DNA from 2 places in the Thioclava sp. ES.031 genome. Region 2 is predicted to be linked to the other one. Evidence: riboswitches for the same ligand, from Rfam matches in the RefSeq annotation. Region 2 holds a riboswitch; the other holds the start of a gene.
The links. A riboswitch is a leader RNA that binds a small molecule or an ion and turns the genes downstream of it on or off. The one in region 2 is predicted to bind thiamine pyrophosphate.

Region 1: it holds a riboswitch for thiamine pyrophosphate, as region 2 does, so the genes downstream of both, thiB (thiamine ABC transporter substrate binding subunit) here and thiM (hydroxyethylthiazole kinase) in region 2, are expected to answer to the same signal.

What each region holds. Positions count from the first base shown of each region.
Region 1 is NZ_PDJO01000001.1:2,854,809-2,860,971, reverse strand. It holds gene AXZ77_RS13645 (DUF4139 domain-containing protein) at 1-1,558, opposite strand, end outside; TPP riboswitch at 1,733-1,839, shown strand; gene thiB (thiamine ABC transporter substrate binding subunit) at 1,876-2,868, shown strand; gene AXZ77_RS13635 (thiamine/thiamine pyrophosphate ABC transporter permease ThiP) at 2,844-4,406, shown strand; gene AXZ77_RS13630 (ATP-binding cassette domain-containing protein) at 4,390-5,085, shown strand; gene AXZ77_RS13625 (S-(hydroxymethyl)glutathione dehydrogenase/class III alcohol dehydrogenase) at 5,211-6,163, opposite strand, start outside.
Region 2 is NZ_PDJO01000001.1:2,687,289-2,693,451, forward strand. It holds gene AXZ77_RS12805 (carboxymuconolactone decarboxylase family protein) at 1-284, shown strand, start outside; gene AXZ77_RS12810 (NADPH-dependent F420 reductase) at 296-934, shown strand; gene AXZ77_RS12815 (cupin domain-containing protein) at 970-1,365, shown strand; gene AXZ77_RS12820 (dihydrofolate reductase family protein) at 1,441-2,121, shown strand; gene AXZ77_RS12825 (MFS transporter) at 2,123-3,475, shown strand; TPP riboswitch at 3,553-3,647, shown strand; gene thiM (hydroxyethylthiazole kinase) at 3,709-4,497, shown strand; gene thiE (thiamine phosphate synthase) at 4,494-5,105, shown strand; gene thiD (bifunctional hydroxymethylpyrimidine kinase/phosphomethylpyrimidine kinase) at 5,102-5,905, shown strand; gene tenA (thiaminase II) at 5,902-6,163, shown strand, end outside.

The DNA of each region.
Region 1 (6,163 bases), 170 kb from region 2:
TGCGGATCGTCTTGGTCTCGCCTGCGCCCAGATCGAAGCGCCATGCGAGCACGCCGCGGCGATGGTCGTAATCGCTCTCGCTCGCGGGCGGGGTCGCCTTGGTCGTGATCTTCAGGTCTTCCTGTTCGGAATAGGGCACCCGGTCGATCACCCGCATCGGCCAGCCTTTGTCGGTGAGGTTCTTCACCTCGATCTCGACCACCTCGCGGCGCTCATTGGATTTCGAGATGAAGCCGCTATCGCCCTCCATCGTGTCTGGCATACGGCGGTCCACGCGGATGCCTTCGATCGGCCCGAAACCAAGCGTCAGATCGTCACCCGCCGCGACCATCGGCAGATGCGACTGGCCGACCAGCGCGCCATCGGCATAGAGGTTCGCGGGTCCGGGCAACAGGATCTCGCCGGTCGCGTTCTTGCCCTCGGCCACGCGATAGGCCTGCGGATCGGTCAGCGGCGCGGCCTCGGCGAAGACATCCATCGGCAGGGTCTTGGAATCGAGGCTCAGGCGCAGATCGTCCACCCCGTCGCGCAGGTCCACGGCGCTCGGGTAATGGTAGGTCACCGTCTCGCCCTGCATCTGCATATCGGCGCGGTCGCTGATTGCGGCCTCCATCGTCGGCTCGGGCGCAGCACCGGACGCGGCGAGGGAGCGCTTCATCGGCACCGGCGTGGGCGGCGCGTCGGGATCACCGATCCGGGCCAGCCGCGGATAGACCTCGCCGGGTTCCGCCCGTCCGCCGGGACGTGCCGTCGAGAGGGTCAGATCGACGCCGCGCCAATCCTCGCCCGTGGCCTGATGGACCGAGACGAAACGCTCCATGTCCACCGCCCCCTTGTCGCGGTCGAGCCGCAGATCATAGGAGGGCTGCCAGCCCGCATTCTGGACGTAGGAAGTGATCGTCAGCGTGCCCGAGCCCTGCACCTTGGCGCTCAGCACGTCACGATCCTGCGCCGGGTTCAGCAGCGCATCGAGCGCCGTTTGCGCCTGCTTCACCGCCTCTTTCGCAGGATCGAGCGCGGCCTCCGCGCGGCGCGCCTCGGCTTCAGCGGTAATCGCGCGCTCAGAGGCGGTGAGGATCTGATCTTCGACCATCTGCGCCAGTGCGCGCAGCTGTTCGGGCGCGGTCACCTCGGATTGGGTGTTCTTGAGATAGGTGATCTGGTCGCGCGCGGCCTGCGCCTTGGCGCGGATCACGGCCACCGAGTCCTGCTGTTCCGCCAGCGCTTCCTTCGCGGAGGCCAACCGATCCCGCGCGGATTTCACCGCCGCGCTCTCGCCATCGCCCACAGCGGGCGGGCGCCCGGAGATCAGGCTCACCGCGCCGATCTGCACACCGTCACCCGACACCCGCAGCGTCGAGATGTCGGTGCCTTCGGGAAAGCCCGGCACCAGCAGGTCATGGCTGCCCTCGGGCGCGTCCAGCGTCACCTGCCGCACCACCTGCGCGCCGCGCGGAAAGAGCGTCACGGCTGTGATCTTGCCCGGCGCCTCGATCGTGTCGGCCAAGGCGGGCAGGGCGGTCGCGGCCAGCAGGGCCGCCGTCAGGGTGATGCGCATCGGTTCCTCCCAAATCCGTACCAGATTGAGCCTGCGTCGCCCCGCGCGCAGTTGCAAGCCATTGAAATCCGGCGCGGCTCGCCACTGGCGGGAACTCGCCAGAGCGTCCGGGGCGCGGGGCAGGGACGCTGTGCCTGCTTGCCCTTGCGTCCGCAGCCGCGCGCGCTTACGTTGCGCCCTACCTCGGGGTGCCAGCGCAAGGCTGGCTGAGATGCGATCCGCGCGAACCCGTTGAACCTGAACCGGTTAAGACCGGCGGAGGGAAGGTAGCCGGATCTCCCGGCCCCACTCCGCCCGGCAAGCCCAAGGAGTGAGGCATGAAAACCCACCTGATGCTTGCGGGAGCCCTGAGCCTGATCGCCACGATGGCGGCGGCCGAGGACAAGCCCGTACTCACCGTCTACGCGCCCGATTATTTCACGAGCGAATGGGGCCCCGGCCCCGCGATCGAGAAGGGGTTCGAGGCGACCTGCGATTGCGATCTGAAATTCGTGGCGGGCGATGTGCTGCCGCGCATCCTGCTCGAAGGCGACAAGACCTCCGCCGATATCGCGATCGGACTGAACACCGACGTGACCGCGAAGGCGCGCGCCACAGGCCTGTTCGCCCCGCATAACGAGGACACCTCCGATCTGACCATGCCGGTCAAATGGGACGATCCGATCTTTCTGCCCTTCGACTGGTCGGAGCTGGCCTTCGTCTATGACAAGACCAAGCTGAAGAACCCGCCCGCGAGCTTCCAGGACCTTCTGGATGCGCCCGACGACGCCTACAAGATCGTCATCGAGGATCCGCGCAGTTCGGTCGCGGGGCTTTCTCTGCTCTTGTGGGTGAAGGACATCTATGGCGACAAGGCCGAGGAGGCCTGGACGAAGATCGCGCCCAAGGTGCTGACCGTTACGCCGGGCTGGTCCGAGGCCTACGGCATGTTCACCGATGGCGAGGCGGATATGGTGCTCAGCTACGTCACCTCGCCCGCCTATCACATCATGGCCGAGGAGGATGACAGCAAGGTCGCCGCGATCTTCCCCGAGGGGCATTACTTCACCCCCGAACTGGTCGCGCAGCTGAAGACCTCGAAGCATCCCGAGCTGGCGCAGAAATTCCTCGATTACGTGCTCAGCCCCGATTTTCAGGGCATGATCGCGACGGCGAACTGGTCCTTCCCGGCGAAACTGCCCCACGATCAGCTGCCCGAGGTGTTCCGCAACCTGCCGATGCCCGACAAGACGCTCTATCTGGGTGAGGCCGAGGCCGAGAAACTGCGCGGTCCGGCGCTGGAAGAATGGCAACGCGCCTTCTCCAAATAAGACGCACGCCCCTCTGGGCGGTGCTGGCGGGTGCGGCTTTGGCCGCGCTCGTCCTTGGCACGTTGGCGGCGGTGACGTTCCGCGCGGGCGGGCTGACGGGGCTGCGCGAGACCGACCTCGCCGCGATCCGCTTCACGCTGTGGCAGGCGGCGGCCTCGGCGCTGATCTCCTGCGCTCTCGCGATCCCGGTCGCGCGCGCGCTGCACCGGCGCCGCTTTGCGGGGCGGGGGCTGCTGATCTCGCTGCTGGGGGCGCCGTTCATCCTTCCGGTGATCGTCGCCGTCTTCGGGCTGATCGCGGTGTTCGGGCGGCGCGGGCTGGTCAATGCGGCGCTGGCGCCCTTCGGCATCGATCCGATCTCGATTTATGGCGCGCAGGGCGTGATCATCGCCCATGTCTTCTTCAACCTGCCGCTGGCCACGCGGATGATCCTGCACGGCTGGAAGGCGATCCCGGCCGAGCGGTTCCGCCTTGCGGCCACCCTCGGGTTCGGCCCGGCCGAGGTCACCCGCCACCTCGAACGCCCGATGCTGCGCTCGGTTCTGCCCGGTGCGTTTCTTGCGATCTTCCTCGTCTGCCTGACCTCCTTCGCGGTCGCGCTGACACTGGGCGGAGGCCCGCGCGCGACCACGGTGGAGCTGGCGATCTATCAGGCCTTCCGCTTCGATTTCGACATGGGCCGCGCGGCGAGCCTTGCGCTGGTGCAGGTCGCGATCTCGGTCGTGGCGCTGCTGATTGCGGCGCGCGCCACCCTGCCGTCGAGCTTCGGCGCGGGGCATGACCGCCGCGCCACGCCGATCCGGCAGTTGTCCGGCGGGGCGGATCGCGTGGCCTTCGATACGCTCGCGATCCTTCTGGCAGCCGTCTTCCTGCTGCTCCCCATCGGGGCGGTCTTCGCCCGTGGGCTGCCTGCGCTCGCCGAGCTGCCCGCGATGATTTGGCCCGCCACGCTGACCTCGCTGGTGATCGCGCTGGCCTCGACGTTTGTGACCCTCGCCATCGCCCTGCCGCTCGCGCTGGTGGCCACGCGGCGACGCTGGGCGGAGATCGCGGCGATGCTGCCGATGACCGCGTCGAGCCTCGTGATGGGGACCGGCGCCTTCTTGATCGCGCGGCCTTTCGTGAACCCCACGGACCTCGCCCTGCCGATGGTGCTGCTGACCAATGCCGCGCTGTCGGTGCCCTTCGCGACCCGCATCCTGATGCCCGAAATTCGCACGTTGCAGGCCGATTACGACCGGCTCGCCGCCTCGCTCGGGCTGCATGGCTTTGCCCGGCTGCGCCTGCTGACGATCCCGCGCCTTGCCCGTCCGCTGGGCTTTTCGGCGGGGCTGGCTGCGGCCTTCTCGATGGGCGATCTGGGCGTCATCACGCTGTTCTCGGATGGCCAGACCCGCACCCTGCCGCTGGCGCTTTTCCAGCTCATGGGTTCTTATCGCATGGATCAGGCAGCGGGCGCTGCGAGCTTGCTTCTGATCCTCACCTTCGCGCTTTTCTGGGCGCTCGACCGCGCGGGGCATTATGCTGACCCTCGATAGACTGACCCTCACACAGGGCGATTTCCGCCTCGATTCCGATCTCACCATCCAGACCGGTGCGCGGGTTGCACTGATCGGCCCGTCCGGGGCGGGCAAGTCGACGCTGCTTGCGGCCATCGCGGGGTTCTTGTCGCCCGCAAGTGGCCGCATCCTCTGGCAGGGCGAGGACATCACCGCGACGCCACCGGGGGAGCGCCCGCTCTCGATCCTGTTTCAGGACCAGAACCTCTTCCCGCATCTGCGGCTCGAGACCAATCTCGCGCTTGGCCTGAACCCGAAAGGCAAGATCGACGCCACCGACCGCGCCCGGATCGAGACGGCGCTGGCGCGTGTGGGCCTTGAGGGGATGGAGAGGCGCAAACCCGGCGCGCTGTCGGGCGGGCAGCAAAGCCGTGCGGGGCTCGCGCGGACGCTGCTCCGTGGCCGTCCGATCCTGCTGCTCGACGAGCCCTTCGCGGCGCTCGGGCCCGCGCTGAAATCCGAGATGCTGGCGCTGGTGGCCGAGATCGCGCGCGAACAGGGCACGACGGTGCTGATGGTCAGCCACGATCCCGAGGATGCGCGCGCGCTTTGCCCGCAGACGGTTCTGGTGGCCGAGGGCCGCGCCCATGCGCCGCAAGAGACCGGACCGCTTCTCGACGATCCGCCGCCTGCGCTGCGGGACTATCTGGGAGAGTAGGGGCTCTGCCCCTCTTCGCTGGCACGAATTCACCCGGGGATATTTGAACAAGCCCGAAACGGCCTGCGCTTCGGGCTTGCTGGAAATATCCCGGGGGTCCGGGGGCAGTGCCCCCGGCCTTGGGCTCAGTAGATCACGACCGAGCGGATCGACTCGCCCGCATGCATCAGATCGAAGGCCTTGTTGATGTCTTCGAGCGGCATGGTGTGGGTGATCATCGAGTCGATCTCGATCTTGTCGTTCATGTACCACTCGACGAATTTCGGCACATCGGTGCGACCCTTGGCGCCGCCGAACGCGGTGCCTTTCCACGTCCGGCCCGTGACGAGCTGGAACGGGCGGGTGCCGATCTCGGCCCCCGCGGGTGCAACGCCGATGATGACCGACACGCCCCAGCCGCGATGCGAGCATTCCAGCGCGTCGCGCATCACCTGCACGTTGCCCGTGGCGTCGAAGGAATAGTCCACGCCGCCGATCTGGTCGCGCTCGGTCTTGGTCAGGTTGACGATCTGCTGCACCACCGGAACGTCCGATTTCGAGGGGTTCACGAAATGGGTCATGCCGAACTTGCGGGCCATTTCCTCTTTACCGTCGTTCAGGTCCACGCCGATGATCATGTCGGCACCCGCCATGCGCAGGCCCTGGATCACGTTCAGACCGATCCCGCCGAGGCCGAAGACTGCGGCGGTCGAGCCGATCTCAACGCCAGCGGTGTTGATCACCGCGCCGATGCCGGTGGTGACGCCGCAGCCGATATAGCAGATCTTCTCGAACGGCGCGTCGTCGCGGACCTTGGCGAGCGCGATCTCGGGCATCACCGTGTGGTTCGCGAAGGTCGAGCAGCCCATGTAGTGATAGATCGGCGTGCCATCGAGCATCTTGAAACGCGTGGTGCCGTCCGGCATCAGGCCCTGACCTTGGGTGTTGCGGATCGCGGTGCAGAGGTTCGTCTTGCCCGAGAGGCAGGACGGGCATTCGCGGCATTCCGGGGTGTAGAGCGGGATCACGTGATCGCCCGGCTTCAGCGTGGTCACGCCTTCGCCGACCTCGAGCACGATGCCCGCGCCCTCATGGCCGA
Region 2 (6,163 bases):
TCTCGATGGGCGTGGTCGACAATACGCGCGAGCTTCTGTTCCGCGACCTCTGGCTGCGTCCCGATCTCGCGCCGCGCGACCGCTCGATGGTCACCGTCGCGGCCCTGATCGCAGCGGGCCAGCCCGAGCAGATGACCTTCCACCTCAACCGTGCGATGGATAACGGGCTGACGCAGGAAGAAGCGGGCGCGATGCTCTCGCATCTGGCCTTCTACGCGGGCTGGCCGAAAGTGTTCTCCGCCCTGCCGGTGGCCAAGGACGTCTTCGAGAACCGCGCCGAATAAAGGACCCTGCCATGAAGATCGCCATTCTCGGATCGGGACTGATGGGCGCCAAGCTCGGACGGATCTGGGCGCAATGCGGCCACGAGCTGCGCTTCGCCTATTCGCGCAGTCCGGCCAAGCTGGACCGGCTCGCCGCCGAAACCGGCGGGCGCGCGACCAGCGTCGCCGAAGCGGTCGCGGATGCGGATGCGATCCTGCTCGCCGTGCATTGGAGCCGCATCGAGGATGTGCTGTCTCAGGCCGGTGACATGGCAGGCCAGGTGGTGCTCAACTGCTGCGTCCCGCTCGATGCGAGCAATAGCGATCTCGTGCTCGGCCCCAAGACCTCCGGGGCCGAGCAACTCGCCACGATGCGCCCCGATGCGCGCTGGGTGGCCACATTCAACACCTCTCCCTCCGAGAGCTTCGCCCCGGTCTTCGCCCGCAAGGGACAGGCCGACCCGCCGCAGCTTCTGATCTACGGCGACGACGACGGCGCGAAATCCGTCGCGCGCGGGCTGATCGAAGATATCGGCTTTGCGCCGCTTGAAGCGGGCGGGCTGCGCACCGGGCGTTTCGTCGAACCCTTTGCAATGGTCACCGCCGAGCTAGCCTATGGGCAACCCGGCGGTCCCGCCCTGACCTACCGTTTCGAAAAACTGCGCGGCTAAGCCCGCGCGCCCCTACCCAAGAAAGGAGTTTTCCCATGAAAATCATTCGTTCCGGCACCAACGCCTCGATGCAGGGCCCCGAAGACTGGTTCACCGGCACCGTCCGCGTCGACCCGCTGTTTCAGGCCGAAGAGCCCGGCCGCACCTCGGGCAGCCATGTCACGTTCGAGCCCGGCGCACGCACCGCATGGCACACCCACCCGGCGGGCCAGACCCTGATCGTCACCTTCGGGCGCGGCCGCGTCCAGCGCGAAGGCGGCCCCGTCGAAGAGATCAGCCAAGGCGATGTCGTGTGGTTCCCGGCAGGCGAAAAGCACTGGCACGGCGCCTCGTCCGAGACCGCGATGAGCCATATCGCGGTGCAGGAAAGCATCGACGGCTCGCCGGTCACCTGGCTCGAGAAAGTCGCCGACGAAGACTATAACGGCTGACCTTGAGGGCCGGGCCCGCGCGGCTCGGCCTTCTCTTTCGTTTTCCCAAGATTTTTCAAAGCACGAGGCCCCGCAATGCCCCGGCCGCATATCACTTGCCATATGATCACCACGCTCGACGGACGGTTGAAGACCGAAGGGTGGCCCTATTCCGAAGACGAATTGCTCACGATCTACGATGCCGTCGGCAGCCGTCTGGAGGGGCAAGGCTGGATCATCGGGCGCGCCTCGCTCGAAGGCTGGGTGCCGCATGTCGAACCGATGCTCGATCCTGCGCCGACCCCACGCCCCGATCGACTGGCGGATCTGGCGGGACGCACCCTCGGCGTCGTATTCGACCGCAAGGGGCGGCTCTTGCCGGATACGGACGAACTTGAGGGCGACCATCTGGTGATCGTTCTCTCCGAGCGCGTCGCGCAGGCGCATGTCGAGCGGCTGACAGAGCGTGGCATCTCGGTCGTGTTCGGCGGCCCCGACGGGGAAGACATCGAGGGCGCGCTGAGCCGCATCGCCGAGGGGTTCGGGATCGACCGGCTGCTTCTGGAAGGCGGCGGCACGCTGAACGGCACCTTCCTCGCCAAGGGGCTGATCGACGCGACCAGCACCCTGATCCTGCCGGTGATCGACGGCAATAGCGGCGCGCCTGCGATCTACGAACAAGGCACCGGCCCCGCGCAATCGCTGGAGCTGGTGCAGGCCGAGACGCTGGAGAACGGTGTCGTCTGGCTCCGCCATCGCGTGAGCAAGGACAGCTGAGATGCCCGTCACCCCGAAAGCCCCGCTCGCCATCGTGGCGCTCGCGACCATGCTATCACTCGTCGTCTTCACCCTGCCGCTGACCACGCTCGAGGCGATGACCGCATCGCTCGGGCTTGGCCCCGCGCAGCAGGCGTGGATCATGTCGGGGATGCCGCTGGGAGCCGCCTGCGGGCTTCTAATCGCAGGGGCCTTTGGCGATACGCTGGGGCGCAGGCGGACCTTCGTGGGCGGGCTGTGGCTCACCGCGCTCGCTTCCGTTGCCGCCGCGCTCGCGCCGACCGGTCTGTTCCTGATCGTCGCGCGTGTCGTGCAGGGGCTCGGCAGCGCCGGGATCATGGCCTGCGGCCTCGGGCTTCTGGGCCAGATCTACGAGGGCGAGCCACGCCGCCGCGCCGCCACAATCTGGGCCGCGGGCCTTGGCGCGGGCGTGGCGCTGGGGCCGATCCTCGCCGCGGCGCTGCTGCCGATTGGCGGCTGGCCGGCAGGGCATTGGGCGATCGCACTTGCCGCGACGGGTCTTGCGCTGAGCGCTTCTGCGCGCCTGCCAGAGAGCCCGCGCAGCCCGCATAGGGTCGACCTCACGGGCGGTCTGCTTCTGATGCTCGGCCTCGGCTGCCTGCTCTCGGCGCTGACCGAGTTGCGGCTGGGGGCCTTCGGCGTAGTCGGCTTGCTCGTGTTGGGCGCACTGGCCTTTCTGACCCTTTTCCTGCGCACCGAACGCCGCGATCCAAACCCGATCCTGCGGCTCGACCTCTTCGCCCATGCGCCCTTCACCGGCGCAACCCTCGCGGCGTTTGCGTCGGGCGCGGGTGTGCTTGCGCTGATGTCTCTGGTGCCGACCGTGCTGGTGCGCGGCATGGGCCAGACGCCACTCACGGCCGCTTTCGTCCTGCTCGCATGGTCCGCCCTGACCGTGATCGCCGCGCTCAACGCGCATCGCTTCCCCGCGCGCTGGGCCTCGCGCCAGCGCGTGATCGGCGGGATCGTCGGCTGCGGGCTCGGGCAGGCCCTGATGCTGCTCGCGACACCTGCGGCGAGTTGGGCGATCCTCGTGCCGGGGCTGCTGATCGCCGGGGTTGCGAACGGGGTCCTGAACGCCGCGCTGGGGCATGAGGCCGTGCAATCCGTCCCTCCCGAGCGCGCCGCGATGGGGTCGGCGGCCAACAATACCGCGCGCTATCTCGGCTCCGCCCTCGGGATCGCCTTGATCTCGGTGCTGATTGCCGGCCGCGATGGCGAGCGCTTCTTCGCAGGCTGGCACGAGGCGGTAGTGATGACCGTTCTGTTCAGCGCCTTGGGCGTGCTGTTCATGCTCGGCGCACCGAGGCTTGGGAAACAGCGCGCCGGTTGATGGCGCGAACCCGTCGCAAAACACCAACCTCACCTGACCCGGCTTGACGGGCGGCTCGGAGGGTGTCACCTCTTTGCACGAAGCGACAGGGGCGCTCGGGCAACCGGGCTGAGACGAACCCTTAGAACCTGAACCGGATAATGCCAGCGGAGGGAGGCGCGTGAGACGGTCAGGCGCAGTCCCGCCTTTGCCCCCTCGCACTCCTCTTGCTGCCCGCAGCCAAGGAGAGTGCGATGGAAGACCCCGGACAATATCTCGCGGAGATGCGGCAAAAAGCGCCGCTCGTTCACAACATCACCAACTATGTCGCGATGAACGTGATGGCGAATGTGCTGCTGGCCTCGGGCGCCTCGCCCGCGATGGTCCATGCGCGCGAGGAGGCCGCCGAGTTCGCCGGGCTCGCGCAGGCGCTCAGCATCAATATCGGCACGGTTTCGCCCGCCTGGGCCGAGGCGATGGAGGCGGCGGCCACGGTCGCGCGCGCGCAGGGCATCCCATGGGTGCTCGACCCTGTCGCGGTCGGCGCGACGGATTATCGGCGCGCGCTCGGGGCGCACCTCGTGGACCTGCGTCCAACGGTGATCCGCGGCAACGCGTCGGAGATCCTTGCGCTTGCAGGCGAGGCCGGCGCGGGGAAAGGGGCGGATTCCACCGAGAGCGTCGAGACCGCGGAAAGCGCCGCGCGGGCCTTGGCCCGTGTGAGCGGCGCCGTGGTAGCGGTGACCGGCGCGGTGGATTTCGTGACTGACGGCACGCAGGCCGCGCGGGTTGCGAATGGCCATGCGATGATGCCCCGCGTGACCGCTTTGGGCTGTTCGCTCACCGGTGTCGTCGCCGCCTTTCTGGCAGGCCAGCCCCGGTTCGAGGCGGTCGTCGCGGCGCTGGCCTATTTCGGGCTTGCGGGCGAACGCGCGGGCGCGATCGCCCAAGGTCCGGGCAGCTTTCAGGTCGCCTTCCTCGATGCGCTCCATGCGATTGACGCCGACGCGCTGAGCGCCGGAGCTCGGATCGAACCCGCATGATCCCGCCCATCTGTTTCGTCACCGACCCGGACGCCCCGCAGCCCGTGATCGCGCAGGCTATCGCGGCGGCCGAGGGCGGCGCGGGCTGGGTGCAGCTGCGCGACAAGACGCTCCCCGATGCGGAATTCGCAGCACTGGCCCGGACGTTGATCGAAGCGCTCGCCCCCTACGATGTCCCGCTGATCGTGAATGACCGGGTCGCGGTGGCCATCGAGATCGACGCCGCCGGGCTGCATATCGGCCAAAGCGATGGAGATCCCGCCGCGATCCGTCGCCGGATCGGGCCCGACACGATCCTTGGCCTCTCGATCGAGACCGAAGCACAGATCGGTGCCGTGCCTCCCGGCGTCGATTATCTCGGCGTCGGGCCGATCCATGCGACCGGCTCGAAGCCCGATCACGCCGCCCCGATCGGCCATGCGGGCTTTGCCGCGATCGCCGTACGCACGGACCTCCCCTGTCTCGCGATCGGCGGGATCACCGCCACCGACGCGCCTGCGATCCGCGCGGCGGGCGGTGCCGGTCTTGCCGTGATTTCCACCATCTCGCGCGCCCCTGACATGGCGCGTGCCACCCGAACCCTGCGCAGCGCATGGAGCGACCTATGACCCCGAATATTCTCACCATCGCTGGCTCCGACCCATCGGGCGGGGCGGGCATTCAGGCCGATATCAAGGCCATTTCTGCCAATGGCGGCTATGCGATGAGCGTGATCACCGCGCTGACCGCGCAGAATACGCGCGGCGTGCAGGCGGTCAGCCTGTGCAGCACCGGCCTGATCGCGATTCAGATGGCCTCGCTGCGCGACGACATCCGGATCGACGCGATCAAGATCGGGATGCTCGGCGATGCCGCGATCATCGAGACCGTGGCCGAGGGGCTGGCCGGGCTCGACTGTCCGGTGGTGCTCGACCCGGTGATGGTCGCGAAAGGCGGCGATCGGCTGCTGGCAGCGGCGGCAGTGACTGCGCTTCGCAACCTGCTGCCGCGCGCCGATCTGATCACGCCGAACCTGCCCGAGGCCGCCGATCTCCTGGGCTGCGCCGAGGCGACGACGCTCGAGGAGATGCGCGAACAGGCCCATGCGCTGCGCGCGCTCGGGCCGCGTGCGGTGCTGCTGAAGGGCGGGCATCTGCAGGGCGAACAAAGCCCAGACCTGCTGGTCACCGCGCGCGACGAAGTTTGGCTGAATGCGCCACGCATCGCGACGCGCAACACGCATGGCACCGGCTGCACCCTGTCCTCGGCGCTGGCGACGTGGCTCGGCGCGGGCCTTCCGCTTCCCGACGCCACCTGCCGCGCGAAGGCCTATCTGAGCGCCGCGATTGCCGGGGCCGATCGGCTGTCCGTCGGCTCGGGCCACGGGCCGGTGCACCATTTCCACGCCATACAGGAGGCAGGCCAATGAGCTTCACCCAAGACCTCGCGCAGGCGACCGCGCCGCTGCGCCGCCAGATCCACGACATGCCCTTCAATCGCGAACTTGCAGAGGGCCGCCTCGATCGGGAGATATTCCAAGGCTACATCATTCAGGACGCCCATTACCTCGAAGGCTTCGCCCGTGCGCTCGCACTCGCCGCCGCGAAGGCCCCCGATGCACCGACCGTCGCGCAGCTTTCAGGCTCGGCAGCAGGCGCGATCGCGGTCGAGCGGGAATTGCATGCGC